DNA from 3 places in the Aurantivibrio infirmus genome. Region 3 is predicted to be linked to each of the others. Evidence: predicted binding sites of a transcription regulator. Region 3 holds the regulator's gene; each other region holds the start of a gene.
The links. The regulator FliA, encoded in region 3, starts transcription of late flagellar genes. The targets are predictions, from matches to a motif close to TAAAGTTATNNNNNNNNCGGCCGATANCC.

Region 1 (5,854 bases), on a different contig from region 3:
TGGGAATTCTACCTTTGTTATTGCGAAGGCGGTTTTGCTGAAAGAGTTATCAGTACCGCGCAAATAGTATTTGCTAAACCCAGAGCGCGGCTTGGTTGATAAGAAGTTGAAATGTAATTCTGATCTTATCAGGAAATTATTAAATATACTCTTCTTTCAAATTGCTTGGTTTAGCTGTTTGTTACTGGAAGAAAACTGGTCACTTTTGATAACAGCTACAATTTTATTTCTCCATCAATTACTAATTGTTCGGAATACGAAAGAGTGGTTTTTTATTTTTCCGATCGCGTTTTTAGGGATTGTGGCTGATAGCCTATTTTCTCTTGTTGGAGTGCTTAATTTTTCAGACAAAGGCATCCTAATTCCCATTTGGTTGGCTTGTATTTGGCTGGTTTTTGCCACGACTTTGAATCACAGTTTTATCTGGTTAAAAAATAATTTGTTTTTGGCGGCGGTTTTAGGTGCTATAGGAGGGCCTATGTCGTATTTTGCCGGTACTAAATTAAGTGATGTGAGCTTCTCCTCTTCGTTTTGGGATTCGTTATTGTTTCTTATGGTTTTTTGGGCAATTTTCTTTCCATCTTCTATGTATGTCGTTAAAAAAATTTCTCTCACCCAGTCAAATGGAGTCGAAAGCCTGTGAGCGGCTGGGGTTTGAATAGGTTTAATCAAAAGTATTCATTTTTCATGGTTTCGTTTGTTTTTTTGGCTTGCGTACCGTTTTCAGTGTTCGCGGTTGGGCAGAAAGATTTGCCGGCGGATATTGTCGGTGAAGCTTTTGATTTGGAGTCTGGTGCGTTTCTCTATCGAGAGCTACATTTTTTGTCGCCGAATTTAGGGGAGCATCGGGTGGCTTATCAAGATCAGGAAGGAAAAATAATTGCTGAGAAAAATTTGGACTTTGATGGTGTGAGTTGGCAGCCAAGCATGCGTCAACGAAACGAGATTTGTGGTGAGTTGATTGACGTTGAATTCTCTAGTGATAGTGAAAACCTGACTATTGACTATCGTGCGGACTCAAATGCTAGGTTTAAACAAAAAATAATAAAGAATTCCGAAGCCTTGGTTGTCGATGCTGGATTCGACGCGTTGCTTCAAAAAAGTTGGCAGGAACTTATTGCTGGAGAAACGATTCGCTTTGACTACTTAGCGCCTTCACAACTGAATACTTTTTTGTTTCAAGCCGAGAAAACTAATTGCGCAGAGTTGGATGGCGCAGACCTGCAGTGTTTTTCGGTTCAGCCGAAAAGGTGGTGGATGAAGGTGTTGTTAGATCCTATTATCGTGAGTTACGACAGTAAAAGCAGAAACTTGATGTCTTTTAAAGGCTTGGGAAACATTGCGAATTCGAATTGCGACTACATGAAAGTTGATATTAGATACGAATATTTAAGTAATTAGTTTAGTGTTATAAATCTCCATTTAAAAATATCTACTAGATTATCCAGCCCCCCAGCTGTTGCCAGCGATTGACAATCCCACAAAATAATTCAGCAGTTTTTTCAGCGTCGTACGCGGCGGAGTGGGCGTCGTTGTTATCGAATTCTATTCCCGAAGTTTGGCAAGCTTTTGCGAGTACAGTTTGACCATAGGCCAAACCCGCCAGGGTTGCCGTGTCGAAACACGAAAAAGGGTGGAAGGGGTTGCGTTTTATTTGGCAGCGCTCAACGGCAGCATTGACGAACCCGAGATCAAAATGTGCATTATGTCCGACGATTATTGCGCGATTGCAACCGTTCATTTTTACCGCATGGCGTATCGGTTTGAAAAGCTCAGCCATCGCAATAGTTTCTGGTACAGCGGGTCGATCAGCAGACTCTAAATTGATGCCGGTAAAATCTAATGCAGCCTGTTCGATGTTGGCGCCTTCATAGGGTTCAACGTGAAAATCATAGGTTTCCAAGGGTGATAGAAACCCTTTTTCATCCATGTGTAGCGTTACTGCGGCGATTTCTAATAAGGCGTCAGTGTCCGAATTGAAGCCTCCCGTTTCAACGTCTACGACTATGGGTAGAAACCCGCGAAAGCGTTGCGCGAATAGAGTTTTATCTTCTTGTTTGTTGACTAAATTGCTATCGCTCATAAATTGCTTTCTTTTTAACTTTTCGGTTTTATTTTGTTATTGCTTTGGAATATGCGCGTTTAGCACTTTATTTGTTATTCAACCGACCAACTTAAGGTTTGCCCCGCCGCAAGTGGCGTTAGGTTTTGCGTAGCGAAAGCGAGTTGTTCCGGTACCACCCATGATTTTTTAACCAGGGTCACGGTATCTGTATTGCGCGGTAATCCATAAAAATCAGGGCCAAAATGGCTGGAAAAATTTTCTAGCTTGTGGAGTGCACCCGCGTCTTCAAAAACTTGGGCATAGAATTCTAATGCCGCGTGAGCGGTGTAGCAGCCAGCGCAGCCGCAAGCAATTTCTTTTTTGTTGGTCGCATGGGGAGCGGAATCGGTACCTAGAAAAAACTTAGCGTTACCACTTGTTGCTGCTTTTAATAAAGCTTGTTGATGATGATTGCTTTTTAAAATCGGCAGGCAGTAATAATGCGGACGAATACCACCGGCCAATAAATGATTGCGGTTATAAAGTAGATGGTGAGCAGTAATGGTGGCGCCGACATTACTGTTGGCCTCAGACACAAACTCTACCGCTTCGGCAGTTGAGATATGTTCCAGCACGATTTTCAAGTTTGGAAATGAATCGACTAGCTTCGACAAAATATTGTCGATAAATATTTTTTCTCTTTCAAAAATATCAATGTGGCTGTCGGTCACTTCTCCATGAATTAAGAGAGGCATTGCGCACTCCTGCATTGCATTTAATGCAGGATATATCGCTTCTAGTTTGGTAACGCCGGCATCCGAATTAGTCGTTGCGCCTGCCGGATAGAGTTTACAGGCAACCACACCTTGCGCTTTCGCATCTCGGATATCCTGGGCGGATGTAAGATCCGTTAAATACAACACCATTAAGGGTTTGAATGTGCGTCCTGCGGGAATCGCTCGGCATATTCTTTCTTGATAGGCATTGGCTAAGTTGGCGTTAGTCACCGGGGGGACGAGGTTAGGCATGACAATGGCGCGGCCGAAGTAGCGGCTCGCGTCCGCTACGGTTGCGGTTAATGCATCGCCATCGCGAAGGTGAATATGCCAGTCATCAGGACGTGTAATGGTGAGACGATCAGTCATGCAGTAAAACTTACTTAATTGGGTAGCCGGACGCTTTAACAATCTTTTAGTCGACCGAAGCGGCTAAGGACGAGTTATAAAAGAGGCGTATTCTTACACAAAATGGCTGTTAAAGCACTGAGCGAAGAGGCCGATACCCTTAGAACAGCCTTGTTAGCTAGACGATACTTCCTGGCTGACGGTATAGAGTGGTAAAGGTAGCAACGATGAAATCGACATTATTGAAAAGCGGCCTTGTATTGGCCATGTTGTTGGCGTGCAAGGGCTTGAGTGCAACCAAGTTTGAAGCCAACATTTTGGAGTCTGAATGGTTGGTTGATACCTCGGTATTCGAGTGTCACTTAGTACAAGGGATTCCCTATTTTGGTGATGCCGTATTTATTCAGCGGGCGGGTGAAAGCCAACAGTTCATTCTCACTTCTGATGAGCCAAGATTAAAAACCGGGCAGGCGGCATTGACATCAACTAAGCCAAATTGGAAGAAGCACGGGCGAGATAAAAACCTGGGCTACGTTTCGGTGAAACAAGGCATTCAACCCATCAATTTAGGGCCGCAGATGTCACAGCGTGTTTTATCGGAACTACACCAAGGCATGGAAGTAACCTTTACACGACGACCTTGGTACGGGGCAGAAAAGTCAATTAATGTATCGATGACATCCGTTAATTTTCGCCCAGCGTATCAAAAATTTCTCAGTTGCCAGGCTGGTCTGCTGCCTGCAAACTTCGAGCAAATTGAGCGAAGCTCAATATATTTCGGCTCAAGTAAAGAAGCCCTGCTACCTAGCGAAGTCAGAAAGCTTGATAATATCGGCATTTATGTCAAAGCTGACCCCAGCGTAACGGCGTTCTATGTCGATGGCCATACCGACAGCGTCGGTGCACGACAAGAAAATTTTGAGTTGTCTCGCGAACGCGCCGAGATGGTGGTGGATTTCTTGATAGCTCGGGGAATTCCAAGCGAAGCGATTGTCACCCGATGGCATGGTGAGCGTTATCCAGTTGCAAGTAATCAAACTCGTAAGGGAAGAGCGCAGAACCGACGTGTTACGATTCGTCTAGTCAAAGGTGAGGAACCTATTCGCCCAGAGGTCGAGCCTGATCAAGAAGAGCTCGAAGACTCAGGTTCCGACAATAGCTTGGCTTCGATAACGAATTAATGTTGAAATCTGCGTTTACTGTTTTGATATTCTCAGTGATTTAACGCTACAATCTCGCTTCTGTATTCAGCCCAAATTGTCGAATTCGTCAGATACCCTCAGAACAGATTGTTCTGGTTTCGATAATTATCACCTGACCCCATTGTTGAATTGATTAGTCGGCCATCGAATCGATTCGTTGGCCTGAATGTTTATTAATAGACGCGCTTGATAGCGCGTTTTCGTGTTTTTGGGAGTGTGTATGTCGTCCGTTAAAAAAGTGGTTTTAGCTTACTCTGGTGGCCTGGATACCTCGGTCATTGTTACCTGGTTGAAAGAAACTTATGGCTGCGAGGTGGTAACGTTTACCGCCGATATCGGTCAAGGTGAAGAGGTCGAGCCAGCACGCGCGAAGGCTCAAGCCTTGGGTATTAAAGAAATTTACATTGACGATCTGCAAGAAGAATTTGTTCGTGACTTCGTCTTCCCTATGTTCCGCGCCAACGCGATTTATGAAGGCGAATATTTGTTAGGTACGTCAATCGCTCGCCCCTTAATTGTTAAACGACTGGTTGAAATTGCCAACGAGACCGGCGCTGATGCGATATCGCACGGCGCAACCGGTAAAGGTAATGATCAAGTGCGTTTCGAGCTTGGCGCTTATGCTTTGAAGCCGGGTATTTCAGTTATCGCGCCTTGGCGTGAATGGGATTTGACCTCTAGAGAAACCCTGATGGCCTATTGCAAAGATAGGAATATTCCGGTCGATTTTTCTAGCAGCAAGAAAAAATCGCCTTATTCGATGGATGCGAATTTATTACATATCTCCTATGAAGGTGATTTGTTGGAAGAGCCATGGAACGAGCCAGAGGAAGATATGTGGCGCTGGTCTGTTAGCCCAGAAACAGCACCAGATAAGCCGACCTACATTGAGTTGAGCTACAAAAACGGCGATATCGTGGCTATTGATGGTGTCGAAATGACGCCCGCTAAAGTACTAGCTCACCTCAATAAAGTGGGTGGCGCCAATGGTATTGGGCGCTTGGATATTGTTGAAAATCGCTATGTGGGCATGAAGTCGCGTGGTTGTTATGAAACCCCGGGGGGCACCATCATGATAAAGGCTCATCGCGCTATTGAGTCCATTACCCTTGATAGAGAAGTGGCGCATATCAAAGATAGTCTGATGCCTAAATACGCAGAGTTAATTTACAACGGTTATTGGTGGAGTCCTGAACGCCATATGTTGCAAACGGCGATAGATGAATCTCAGCAAGTTGTGAACGGCGATGTGAAGCTTAAATTGTATAAGGGTAATGTGATCGTTGTGGGTCGCCGCTCCGAGGACAGTTTATTTGATGCGGCGATTTCGACATTTGAAGATGATGCCGGTGCTTATGATCAGAAAGATGCGGCGGGCTTTATTAAGTTAAACGCTTTGCGTATGCGTATCGCGGCGAGTAAGGGACGTAGTCCTTTAAAATAATCGTTCCTTTGCCTATGCCGCCTGCATGTATTAGTGGGCG
Region 2 (5,854 bases), on a different contig from region 3:
TTTAAAGAAACTAGTGCGAGCAAGGCCTATACTGGTAATCAATAAGTATAGTGTTAGGCGGTTGCCCTGTAATAGTATTTTATTGTCTACTATTATAGAAGCAGCGTCATTTCTATTGTGCTCCCGTCTGCTTAGAGCAAAATAGACTAGAAAAAAAATTATAACAATAAAGAGTTATTGAATTTCTCGAAAAAAATCTAAAGCTCCTTGTGATTACGTCGATACAGATACCAGATGTCCAATTCAGCCACTGGCTTGCACGGACGGATGATAGTTCACATATCGTGAATAGGATATAAATGTAGGAGAGTTCCCATGAGTTTAGTTATTAACACTAATGTATCCTCACTGAATGCCCAGCGTCAGTTGGTTAAGTCAGGTGCGGAGCTGAGTCAAGCCAGTGAACGACTAGCGTCGGGTCGAAGAATTAACTCAGCAAAAGATGATGCGGCCGGTTTGGCAATTACCAACCGATTAACATCGCAAGTACGTGGTTTGGACCAAGCGGTTCGAAACGCGAACGATGGTATTTCATTGATTCAAACGGCGGAAGGTGCCTTGGAAGAAACCACGAACATTTTGCAACGTGTTCGCGAACTTTCAATTCAGTCTGCTAACGGAATCTATACAAACACTGACCGAGCGACACTTGATGCGGAAGTACAGCAGCTTGTTGCCGAATTAGATCGTATCGCAGACGTAACCACTTTTAACGGACAAAAATTGTTAGACGGTAGCTTGAAGAATGTTGAGCTGCAGGTAGGTTCACAAGCCAATCAAACCATCGGTCTTTCAATCGATGCAATTGATGCGGATAAATTAGGTTTGGGTTCTCAAGCCGTTGATCTACTGGGTTCGGAGATTAATCTAGCAGCATCGGTTTTTTCCGCAACGGCCGGAACTGACATTAGGGACGGCGACGTTCTTATAAACGGACAATCAATCGGGACATTTGAAACCGGAACAGCGGCAGCAAATACTTTGTCTGATTTGGTTCAATCAATCACAGACAACGTTAGTGGTGTTACAGCGTCTGCGGTAACTCAATTAGAAGCATCGCAAGTCGGTAGCGGAATTATTGATAACGATGCGGGTCAGGGCTTTAATATCACGGTGACCGAATTAAACGGTGCTGTTCAAACGTATCAAGTTCGTGAAAACACCACAACGCTTTCTGAGTTAGTCGACGTTGTTAATGGTGTAACAGGAGGTGCGATCAACGCGTCCTTGAATGATGATGGCGAACTAGTGTTGGCGAATAATTCAGGTGCGACGATTGCCGTATCTACTGTCGGCGGTTTGAATTTGCAAACCAGTCTCGGCACGAATTCATTAGTTGGTGATGGTTTGTCTCAGAACGGACAGTTAATTTTAACCTCTGACAACGATGAGCCGATTACCATTGAGCGTGGCAATACAGGTACTTTAGTTGACTTGCATAATCTTGGCTTCCGTGAATCATCGGCACAAGGCGTTATTGAGGGCGCGGGTCTTGCAGCCGCACAAGCAAATACGGCTTGGGGTGTCGGTGATGTCACCATTAACGGTCAGGCAATTAGCACAACCAATACTGACAGTTTGGCAGGAAAAATTAACGCGATTAATTCCTCGACTAATGAAACTGGCGTAACAGCGAACGCGTTTTCGACAGTCGGTATTGATTTATCGGGTGTAACTGTAGCTACGGCATTTGCTGGAACAGCAAGTTCAATCCTGATCAACGGTACGACTGTTGATTTCAGTGCAGATACGACCATTCAAGCTCTTGCAGATAGAGTTAACCTCTCTACAAATACTCACGGCGTGGTTGCTTCTGTACTTGGTAATAGCCTGCAATTTGAGTCTGATCAAGGTGCGATCGTACTCGGTGCTGCGACTGTTGATTCGGCATTCGGAGCGATTGCTGCTGAGGGTTTCACAGGAGCCAGTTTTATCGAATTCGCACCTGCTGGAGCGGAAGTTACAGTAGCTGGATCACTTGTTGGTGCTTCTTTAACGGTTGAAGCAGGAATTAAGTTAACCAGCGATAGTGGTAACCCAATCAGCGTCGAGCTTGGTGTCAACGCTAACGCGGCTGAAGTTGGATTACTCGAAGCTAACAATACTGCTGCCGGCGCGTTTGGTAGTGCGCTAAGTAGCGTGAGTATTAAAACTGCGGCTCAAGCTCAAAAGGCAATTGAGGTCGTCGACAACGCTTTGGAAACAATCAACAACACGCGATCAGCGCTCGGTGCGGTGAACAACCGGCTCGATTTCACGATCTCGAACTTGTCGAACGTTTCTGAGAAAACCGCTTCCGCTCGATCACGAATTTTTGATGCGGATTTCGCAAGAGAAACTGCGGAACTAAGTAGAGCTCAGGTGCTGCAACAGGCCTCCACCGCGATCCTCGCGCAGGCTAATGCAAGACCACAGCAAGTTCTCTCTTTACTACAGTAACTCGTTGAACCCTAATTCACCGAGCCGAATTTAATCGGTTCGGTGGAGTAAAGGTAAAGAGGTAGATATGAACGAAGTAACTAATCACAACCAATCTTTGCCGGTTTCTCAGAAGTCTGAGCGCGGCACTCCGGTTGATAGCGGCAAAAAATTGCCGCCAACTTCCGAAGTTGACGTGAAGGAAGCTGTAGAAAAACCCGACGTAGTGCAAGTTAGCCAAGAAAATCTGGCTGAAGCATTGGATAAAGTGAATCAGTATGCGCAGTCTATTCAACGAGAATTGCAGTTTAATCTCGATGAAGAAGCCGGACGCACTGTAGTAACGGTGTTGGATAGCAGCAGTAAAAAAGTTATTCGACAAATTCCAGACGAAGTGTTTTTAGAATTGGCGCGGAATTTGAATGTGAACTTAAAGCAGCAAGGTGGTGACGCTTCATTGCATCTTATCAACACGAAAGCGTAAACAATACGAGACTACGGTATCAGTAGTACGTGTTTAGAGGGATCTAAGTAAAAAAAGGGTGTCACAAGCACCCTTTTTTTGTGTTGAGAAATACGCTAAATGCGAATTAGTGTCTTAACTAAAAGCAAGGTTGGCCGATATTCATTATTAGGATGGATACATAGTGCGTTACTTAAGGAAAGTTTTTACTACACCCCCTGAAGGAAGACGTTAAAGCTTTGCTAAGGAACGAATAAAGCTTTTGTTCAAGGACGACTCATAAGGATGAGTGCAGGGATGAAAGATGAGAGTTGGCTCAGGAGAGCCAAATAGGAACTAGTCGCCACAAGGATGTGGCAATTTAACCGAAGTGTAAATTAAAACAAAGCTGAATGAGCTAGATTAGAAAAAAGCCGCGGAGTATTCCTTCCATGCAAAACCTTATCACTTCTCTTGGTGCCGGAACCGGAATCGATACGCTTGCCTTGGTGGATCAACTCACTGATATTGAACGCGCGCCGCAACAAGAAAAGCTCGATAAAAAAGAAGAGTTACTCAACACCCAATTATCTGACTTCGGTATTTTACGTTCGGCTTTTTCTACATTGGAACAAAGCTTAAAAGTGTTGGGTGAGCCAGATACTTTTGATGCTAAATCACTTGCCTTTCCAGATACCAATTTAATTGTTCCTGAATCTCTCGAAGCGGATGCCTTGGCGGGAAGTTACCAGCTTGAGGTTAGCCAAATTGCCCGCGCGCAATCTTTAAGTTCTGCGGCTTTTGCGAGTGCAAGTGATACGGTTGGAGAGGGAACCCTGACTATTCGCTTTGGTTCCTTTGATGCAGGGATTACCACATTCACGGAAGACACCAGTAAAACTGGCGGCACGATTACAATCGACAGTTCGAATAATTCATTAACTGGTTTACGAGACGAAATAAATAAATCCGGATTGGGCGTGCAAGCATCCATTGTTAATGATGGCACAAATTTTCGCTTGCTGATTACTGCTCCTTCCGGGGCAAATAATGAAGTCGAAATCGTCGTTGCTGAGGCGGGTGGTTCGCCTTCGAATAACGACGGCAGCGATTTATCACGTTTCGCATTTAACACCGCTGGAACACAGTTAACGGAAGAACAGCCTGGGCAAGATGCGCTGTTGAAAATAAATGGGCTTTCTGTATCCAGAGAATCGAATCAAGTCGATGATGTTATTCAGGGTTTAAAGTTCTCAATTGCCAATAGTTCCGCTACTGAAGTGGTTACTTTATCAATTGCGGAAGACAAGAGTATTGCTGAGCAAAGTGTTAGAGACTTTGTTGATGTCTACAATACTTTTTTAGAAACGGTAACCAAATTGACGGGCTTCGATAGTGAAATTGAAGATTTCGGGAGCTTAAAAACAGATCCTCTAGCAAGAAACCTTCTGACACGTTTACGTAATGTGATTGGCGCCGCTGTCCCTGGTATAAGTGACGGTTTTACATCGTTAACTAACGTCGGAATTCGAACGGAAAGAGATGGCTCTTTGTCGATTAATGAAAAAGATTTCTCCTTTGGCTTTAATGACAATTTTGAATTAGTCAAAGCAATTTTTACACCGCGAACATCTTCTGATTCCTCACTTATAGATGTGACTGGTTTTAGCGCTCGTAGCGTGCCAGGAACATATGCAGTCAATATCACGAACACCGCTACCGATGGTTCTTTGATAGCGGGTGCGACAATTGGTTTTCCGATAGATACGGGCACGCAAGATTATTCATTTGATATTACGGTCGATGGCGTCGCTTCAGCAACGTTGAGTTTGCCGGCCTCAACGATTTATAACACCAGTGCCGAGTTGGAAGACGCGCTGCAATCCCTGATTAATAACGACGCGAATTTACTGGCGGCGAACGCGTCGCTAAGCGTTGCTTATGTAACGGATCATTTTGAATTTACGTCAAATAGTTTAGGTTCGAGTTCCAATGTATCAATCACATCTGTTGGTGCCGATGCTGGGGAATTAGGCTTGAGTATATTAACCGGAACGGCGGGTTCTAATGTCGCAGGAACCGTGGCAGGTCTCACCGGGTTTACGCTTGGCGATGTCCTTTTACCAAAACTAGGCAGCGATGCTGAAGGTCTGAGTTTACGTATTGCAACTGGCGCAACGACAGGCAACATAACCTTCTCTCGGGGTTTCGCGGGAGAGTTAAGTTTGGTGATTAACGACTTTTTAAAAAGCAGTGGTTTAATCAGCCAGCGCGAAGCATCAATTAAATCGGATCTAAGTACAGTGGGCGAAGACAACGACAAATTGGATCGCCGAATAGAAGCTTTCCGCGCACGCTTACAAGCTCAATTTATTGCTTCGGAGCGGATTATTAAAAGTCTGCAAACATCTGGCAGCTTCTTTGAAAACTTAGCTGATACGCTTCCCTTTACGTCTGGAAAATAACTGGCTACTTGCCGGTTTTCCAGATATTCAATTCAATCTTCGCGTACTTTTTACAGCTCAAAAAAATAAATTGACCTTCCTATTTGGCGTAGATGTTGCGTAGTACTGATCCTAAGAATTATCGCCATAGATAAGCGTCAAAAATTTGTCTATCCCGAGCTTGTGGGTCTAATAAATGAGTCAAGTTATCGCCCTAATACCTGCGCGTAGCGGATCTAAGGGTTTATCCGATAAAAACATCCGATTACTGAATGGTAAGCCGCTATTGGCGTATACCATCGATGCCGCTCTCGCTAGTGGAGTGTTTGATGAAATAGTTGTCAGTTCCGACAGCGATGAAATCTTGACGATCGCCGAAACCTTTGGCGCCGGCACTCATCGACGTGATCCAACTTTATCCCAAGATGATTCCGCAATGGACCCTGTAATAGCGGAGTTTGTCGAGCAAGGTAATATGTCACCCGATACGACTGTCATTTTGTTACAGCCCACCTCACCCTTGCGAGAGGGGCGGCATATTGCAGAGGCC
Region 3 (5,854 bases):
AGCTAGAAGGCATTAAAACTACTGATCCCGCTTTTGGTTTAGAGGCGGTATGGATTGAATCCAGTCAAAAAGATAACGCGCAAACACTTGGTTATACGGTCGTAGATGCGAGTACTGTTGTGGCAACGCATCTCAATCAAATATTGCAGAAACACGCCTACGAATTATTGGGCCATGAAGATGTCCAGCACCTCCTAGATTTGCTCGCGAAATCCTCACCAAAATTAGTTGAAGAGTTGGTTCCAAATACTCTCAGCTTAAATGTGCTGTTGAAAGTTTTACAAAATTTATTAAAAGAGCAGGTTTCCATTCGTGATATGCGCACCATCTGTGAAGCGCTTGCGGCTCATAGTACTAAGAACCAAGACATCGGCGCACTAACAGCCGCAGCACGTATAGCGCTGTCGAGACAGATCGTTCAAAACATTGTTGGGTCTGAAGACGAACTTTCGGTTATCACCTTAAAGCCTGAGCTGGAACAGATATTGCTCCAGTCAATTCAGCAAGCACAAAATAATGGCGCTGAAGACAGTGCGTTCATTGAACCATCACTCGCCCAGCGTTTGCGAGACTCGGTAACGAAAGCGGCGGAAAAACAACAAGCCGCGGGAAAACCCGTCGTATTGCTAGTGGCGGCGCCATTGCGAGTGATGTTGGCTAAATTTGTTCGCCTTAGTGTGCCAGACGGTTTTGTCCTTGCTTACAGCGAAGTGCCAGATAACAAGCGTCTAAATATTGACGCCAACATTGGTGATCAGTGATGACGCCGAGAAGTCATAGAGTGATTATTAACATCGAGATGAATTTAGAACCGGGTGTTAGAGGAGTAGGGTTATGCAAGTAAAACGATTTGTAGCAGCTGATATGCGCAGAGCATTGGAACTGGTGCGACAAGACATGGGCCCGGACGCCATTATTCTCTCCAGCGGCAGAACCGAGGGCGGTGTTGAGGTGCTCACCAGTTATGACTCTCCCTTCCAAGGCGGCGATGCCAATAGCGTGGTCAAAAAAAATAAACGAGAGATCGGTTCTGCAATGTCATCACTGAATCAACAGTTGTTGTCGAAATTTAAACGGTCAGAAAGTGGCGAAGAGCAATCGAAACCATTACCAAGTGATGCGGCATGGGCGCGGGAAAATTCACTGAATATCGATTTAGCTAAGCCTGCTGATAGAAGTAAAAAATCTCTCGAAAGTGCCGTTGTTGAAAAAAGGTTTAACGAATCCGAGCTTGATAAATCCCTTGAGGCGGAACGCCTTAAAAACATTTCTCAGCAACAAGAGTTTCGTTTGGCAAGTTTTAATTACGAACCCGGGAATGTGAATGTTTCACTTAATTTTGATCCTTCGCAATTTGTTCAAGTTAAAACCAATGATTCGCAAATCAGTCGACCTGAATCTACTGATTCTGCGACACGTAAAAAAGACATTACCGCCGCTAAGTCGAAACGACAAGCGAAGGAAGACCGCCAATTAAATGCGCTGCGCGAAGAAATACTCGATATGCGCGAGTTACTGCAATTGCAGTTATCTCAGCTCGGTCAATCAAACGCTGGGAACGGAGCCCAAATTAATGCTACAAATAATCTCAACACATTGTCTGTAAGCAATACCGTTCATACGACAATTGCAAAACGCCTAGAAAATATGGGCATCCCTCAAGATGATATTGTGAAATGTACCTCGCGTTTGAAATTAAGGTCCAGTTTGGCCGATGGATGGGCGCAGGCGCTAGCGACCCTCGCGCATCGTTTGCCGACGACGTCGAACGATGTGGTTGATGGCGGCGGATTTTTTTCTTTTGTTGGATCGGCGGGAGCAGGGAAAACCACAACCGTTGCCAAACTCGCAGCTCGTTATGTCCTTAAACACGGTGCTGAAGGTGTAGCGTTGATTAGCACGGACAATCAAAGCATGGCTGGGGTTGAGCAGTTGCGACGGGTCGGAAAAATTCTTGGCATTGAAGTTCACCACGTTAACGAAACGAATACGCTCTCCCAAGTGATGCTCGATTGTTGTGATTACAAGTTGGTTCTCATCGATACCGCGGGCTTGCGGCAAGGGGATGCTGAGTTGAAGCAGCAGCTCGCAAAACTCCGTGGATTTTCCCACCTTAAAAATTATTTAGTGATGGCGAGCAATGCGCAAACTCAAGTGTTGAAAGCTTCTGTACACGCCTATAAAAATGTAGGTTTATCTGGCTGCATTCTCACTAAGCTCGACGAAACAATTTCTCTGGGGGAAACCCTAGGTGTTGTGATGCACGAAAAAATTCCAGTTTCCTACTATACCGATGGTCGCGATTTTACTCGTCATATTGGCGTCGCGCGTTCGCATAACTTAATTACCTTCGCTGTGTCGTTGTTTAAAAAAGCAAACCAAGATTCCGGCGAAAACAAGCACGGTCCTACGTCGAACAAACCGGCAAAGCGAGATAATACTGGACCCCAACGATTTGCTTATAACTAAGGCTCTGTAAATAACCAAATAGCTGGGTTTATTGGTGTAGGTATAAAGATGAAATAGGGATTCAGTCTATACTCAAAAAAAGGGTGGTTATTTTTCTTTTGGTTGAACAGTAGGGTCCTTTGATTTTGGTCATTCACAAGGCGATTGCGCTAAAAATAACAGTATTACGCTTCAGGTCTTTTCATTAGAACTGAAATTTAGAATTTGAATAAGCAGAGGAGTTATCAGTGAACCACTCTCGACCAATACAGGTCATCGCAGTAACGGGTGGCAAAGGCGGCGTCGGCAAAACAAATTTGTCCGTTAATTTGAGCATGGCATTAGCCGAGCAACAACGCCGAGTGTTGCTATTTGATGCTGACCTTGGTTTAGCCAATGTCGATATTCTTTTGGGCTTAAAGCCTAAAAAAACTTTGGCTGACGTTATCTCTGGCGAAGCCACAATGCGTGAAGTTATGGTTAACGGCCCTGGTGGTATTCGTATCGTACCAGCGTCATCCGGCGTAGCACGAATGGCGGGATTGAACGCGCATGAGCAGGCCGCTTTAATCAACGGCTTTACTGAGCTAAGCGATCAACTGGATATTATGATCGTTGATACCGCCGCTGGAATTTCCGATTCCGTTATTAATTTTGTCAGAGCAAGTCACGAAGTAATCGTTGTCGTATGTGATGAGCCTTCTTCGATAACAGACGCTTATGCCTTAATTAAATTACTCAATAAAGAGCAAGGTATGTTTAGAATTCGCGTGGTAGCGAATATGACTCGCAGCGCGCAAGAAGGTAGTCAGTTGTTTCGCAAGTTAAATCAAGTGTGTGAATCCTATCTTGATGTCAGCTTGGATTATGTAGGACATATTCCCTTTGATGAGAATGTTCGCCTAGCGGTTCAAAAACAAAAACCTTTATTGGAGTTTTCTCCCCGTTGCCGAGCTTCGCAATCGATTCGATCGATCGCACAAAAAGTTATTGAATGGCCAGTCCCACAATCTCCGAGTGGTCATCTAGAGTTCTTTGTTGAAAATTTATTACAGCAACCTGCTGCGAGTGCGAGCTTTTGATGATGATGGGTGCCGACAGCGTAGACATCTACAATAAATCCGCTGTTCAACAAAGCGAGATCAATGTAGAAGAATATGCATCCCTAGTGAAACGTATTTCCCACCATATGATGATGAGGATGCCGCCGTGTGTTCAAGTTGATGATCTGATTCAGGCGGGGATGATTGGTCTACTGGAAGCAGCAAAAAAATATGATGCGAGTAAAGGCGCGAGTTTTGAAACCTATGCTGGAATACGCATACGCGGGGCGATTGTTGATGAAATGCGTCGCGGGGATTGGGTGCCTCGATCGGTACATCGAAATGGTCGAAAAATGTCTGAGGCTATCAGTCGCATTGAGGCTCGTACTGGCCGCGATGCCAGTGATCAGCAAATTGCGGAAGAATTAGAGCTGTCTTTAGAAGACTACTACGCGATGTTGCAAGATAGCGCCTCCAGCAAATTGTATAGTTTTGAAGAAACATACAATGAAGAAAATGGAGAAGTGGACTATAACCATTTAAGTGAGCCTTTAATTAGTCCCTTTGAAGGTGTGCAGAAACAATCCTTGAAAGAGTCACTGGCGCAAGCAATCTCTCAATTACCCGAGCGAGAGAGACTCGTTCTGGCGCTTTATTATGATGAGGAACTCAATTTAAAAGAGATAGGCGAGGTGATAGGCGTTAGTGAATCTCGCGTTAGCCAAATCCATAGTCAAGCGGCAAGTCGTTTGCGTGCCCGACTGATTGATTGGCAAGTAACGATTTAAGGTATGCGAAATTTACTTGGCTTCGGTAAATAGCGAATGGTAAAAAAACACGGTAGTAATTTTTGATAATAGGTTTGATCTGCTTGAACATGTTACACATTCACCCATGTCAGGCAAGATGGAGGAAGTTTTGGACAAGAACATGAAAATCCTAATTGTCGATGATTTTTCGACAATGCGGAGGATAATTAAAAATTTGCTACGTGACTTGGGTTTTAATAATACCCATGAGGCAGATGATGGTACTTCCGCCTTGCCGCTTCTGAAAGACGGAGATTATGATTTTCTAGTCACCGATTGGAATATGCCTGGCATGTCGGGCATCGATTTACTGAAAAAAATCCGTTCAGATAGTTCGCTGGCATCGTTACCAACCTTGATGGTAACGGCGGAAGCGAAGCGAGATCAAATAGTTGAAGCAGCGCAAGCGGGTGTTAACGGCTATGTTGTTAAACCTTTCACCGCACAAACCCTAAAGGAAAAAATTGACAAAATTTTCGAAAGAATTGAAGCGACCTAAAGCTGTTTCGGATTATAAAAATGGGTATACGTGTAAAAAATATGGGTGACTTGGGTTTAGCAAACGCGCTGAAAGATTGCTCAGAACATATTATCGAATTGCTGCAAAATGATTTACATCACGAAGCGGCAATGACCATCAACAAGCTGATTCAGGGGCGAGATGAACATGTTTATATCGCCGTTGGGCAATTAACGCGAGGATTGCATAGCGCGATTGTTGATTTCAATGTCGATGGGAATTTAAAAATTGAATTCCCACAAAATAAACCTTCAGAAATTAAGGATGCATCTGATCGACTTAGTTACGTGATGGATATGACGGAAAAGGCAGCGAATCGAACCATGGATATGGTTGAAGAGTCTGCACCAATTGCGGCCACGCTGGGTGAAGAGGCCGAAGTTTTGCTGTCCGAATGGTCGCGAATTCGCAGGCGCGAGATGAACAAAAAAGATTTCGTCGAATTGTTTGGCAGAGTCGATGGTTTTTTACAAGATCTCTGTGCGGGCTCAAAGCAATTAAATACCAATATGCAAAATATCGTTATGGAACAGGGCTTTCAAGACTTATCAGGACAGGTGCTGAAGCGTGTGATTGCTTTGGTAAAAGAGCTTGAGGATAACCTAGTGAATTTGGTGACTATGGCGAGTCATGTGGAGTTAGTCGCTGGTCTTCATCCGAATGAGGAAAATAAAGGGCAACTTTTGGTAGATTCTGGACAATGTTCTAATGAGGTAAATGCCAAAAAAGGTGAGGACTCATTAAATATTGAAGGTAGTAAATCGAAAATTCGCGGTAATTTAAATGAAGGTTTTGGTCCGCAAATTCATCCCGGAAAACATTCTGATGTGGTCTCGGGGCAGGATGAAGTAGACGAGCTTTTGTCGAGCTTAGGTTTTTAAAGGATAATCATGAGCTTTTCTGACGACGAAGAGATACTCCAGGATTTTTTGCTAGAAGTTGGCGAAATTCTTGAGTTATTGTCGGAACAATTAGTTGACTTAGAGCAACGACCAGATGACGTTGAGTTACTCAACGCTATTTTTCGCGGATTT

Region 1: the regulator FliA is predicted to act here: its motif matches at 3,300-3,328, upstream of ACYUCY_RS10700 (flagellar protein MotY).
Region 2: the regulator FliA is predicted to act here: its motif matches at 3,017-3,045, upstream of fliD (flagellar filament capping protein FliD).

What each region holds. Positions count from the first base shown of each region.
Region 1 covers NZ_BAAFSK010000004.1:282,870-288,723, reverse strand. Annotated here, with positions in the region: gene ACYUCY_RS10725 (class I SAM-dependent methyltransferase) at 1-99, shown strand, start outside; gene ACYUCY_RS10720 (DUF2878 domain-containing protein) at 92-643, shown strand; gene ACYUCY_RS10715 (hypothetical protein) at 688-1,401, shown strand; gene rnt (ribonuclease T) at 1,436-2,083, opposite strand; gene pyrC (dihydroorotase) at 2,158-3,189, opposite strand; gene ACYUCY_RS10700 (flagellar protein MotY) at 3,396-4,349, shown strand; gene ACYUCY_RS10695 (argininosuccinate synthase) at 4,591-5,814, shown strand.
Region 2 covers NZ_BAAFSK010000004.1:128,914-134,767, reverse strand. Annotated here, with positions in the region: gene ACYUCY_RS10045 (hypothetical protein) at 1-45, shown strand, start outside; gene ACYUCY_RS10040 (flagellin N-terminal helical domain-containing protein) at 316-2,439, shown strand; gene ACYUCY_RS10035 (flagellar protein FlaG) at 2,507-2,902, shown strand; gene fliD (flagellar filament capping protein FliD) at 3,313-5,325, shown strand; gene ACYUCY_RS10025 (acylneuraminate cytidylyltransferase family protein) at 5,501-5,854, shown strand, end outside.
Region 3 covers NZ_BAAFSK010000003.1:552,853-558,706, reverse strand. Annotated here, with positions in the region: gene flhA (flagellar biosynthesis protein FlhA) at 1-761, shown strand, start outside; gene ACYUCY_RS09235 (flagellar biosynthesis protein FlhF) at 835-2,469, shown strand; gene ACYUCY_RS09230 (MinD/ParA family ATP-binding protein) at 2,697-3,530, shown strand; gene ACYUCY_RS09225 (RNA polymerase sigma factor FliA) at 3,536-4,279, shown strand; gene cheY (chemotaxis response regulator CheY) at 4,410-4,799, shown strand; gene ACYUCY_RS09215 (protein phosphatase CheZ) at 4,820-5,701, shown strand; gene ACYUCY_RS09210 (chemotaxis protein CheA) at 5,711-5,854, shown strand, end outside.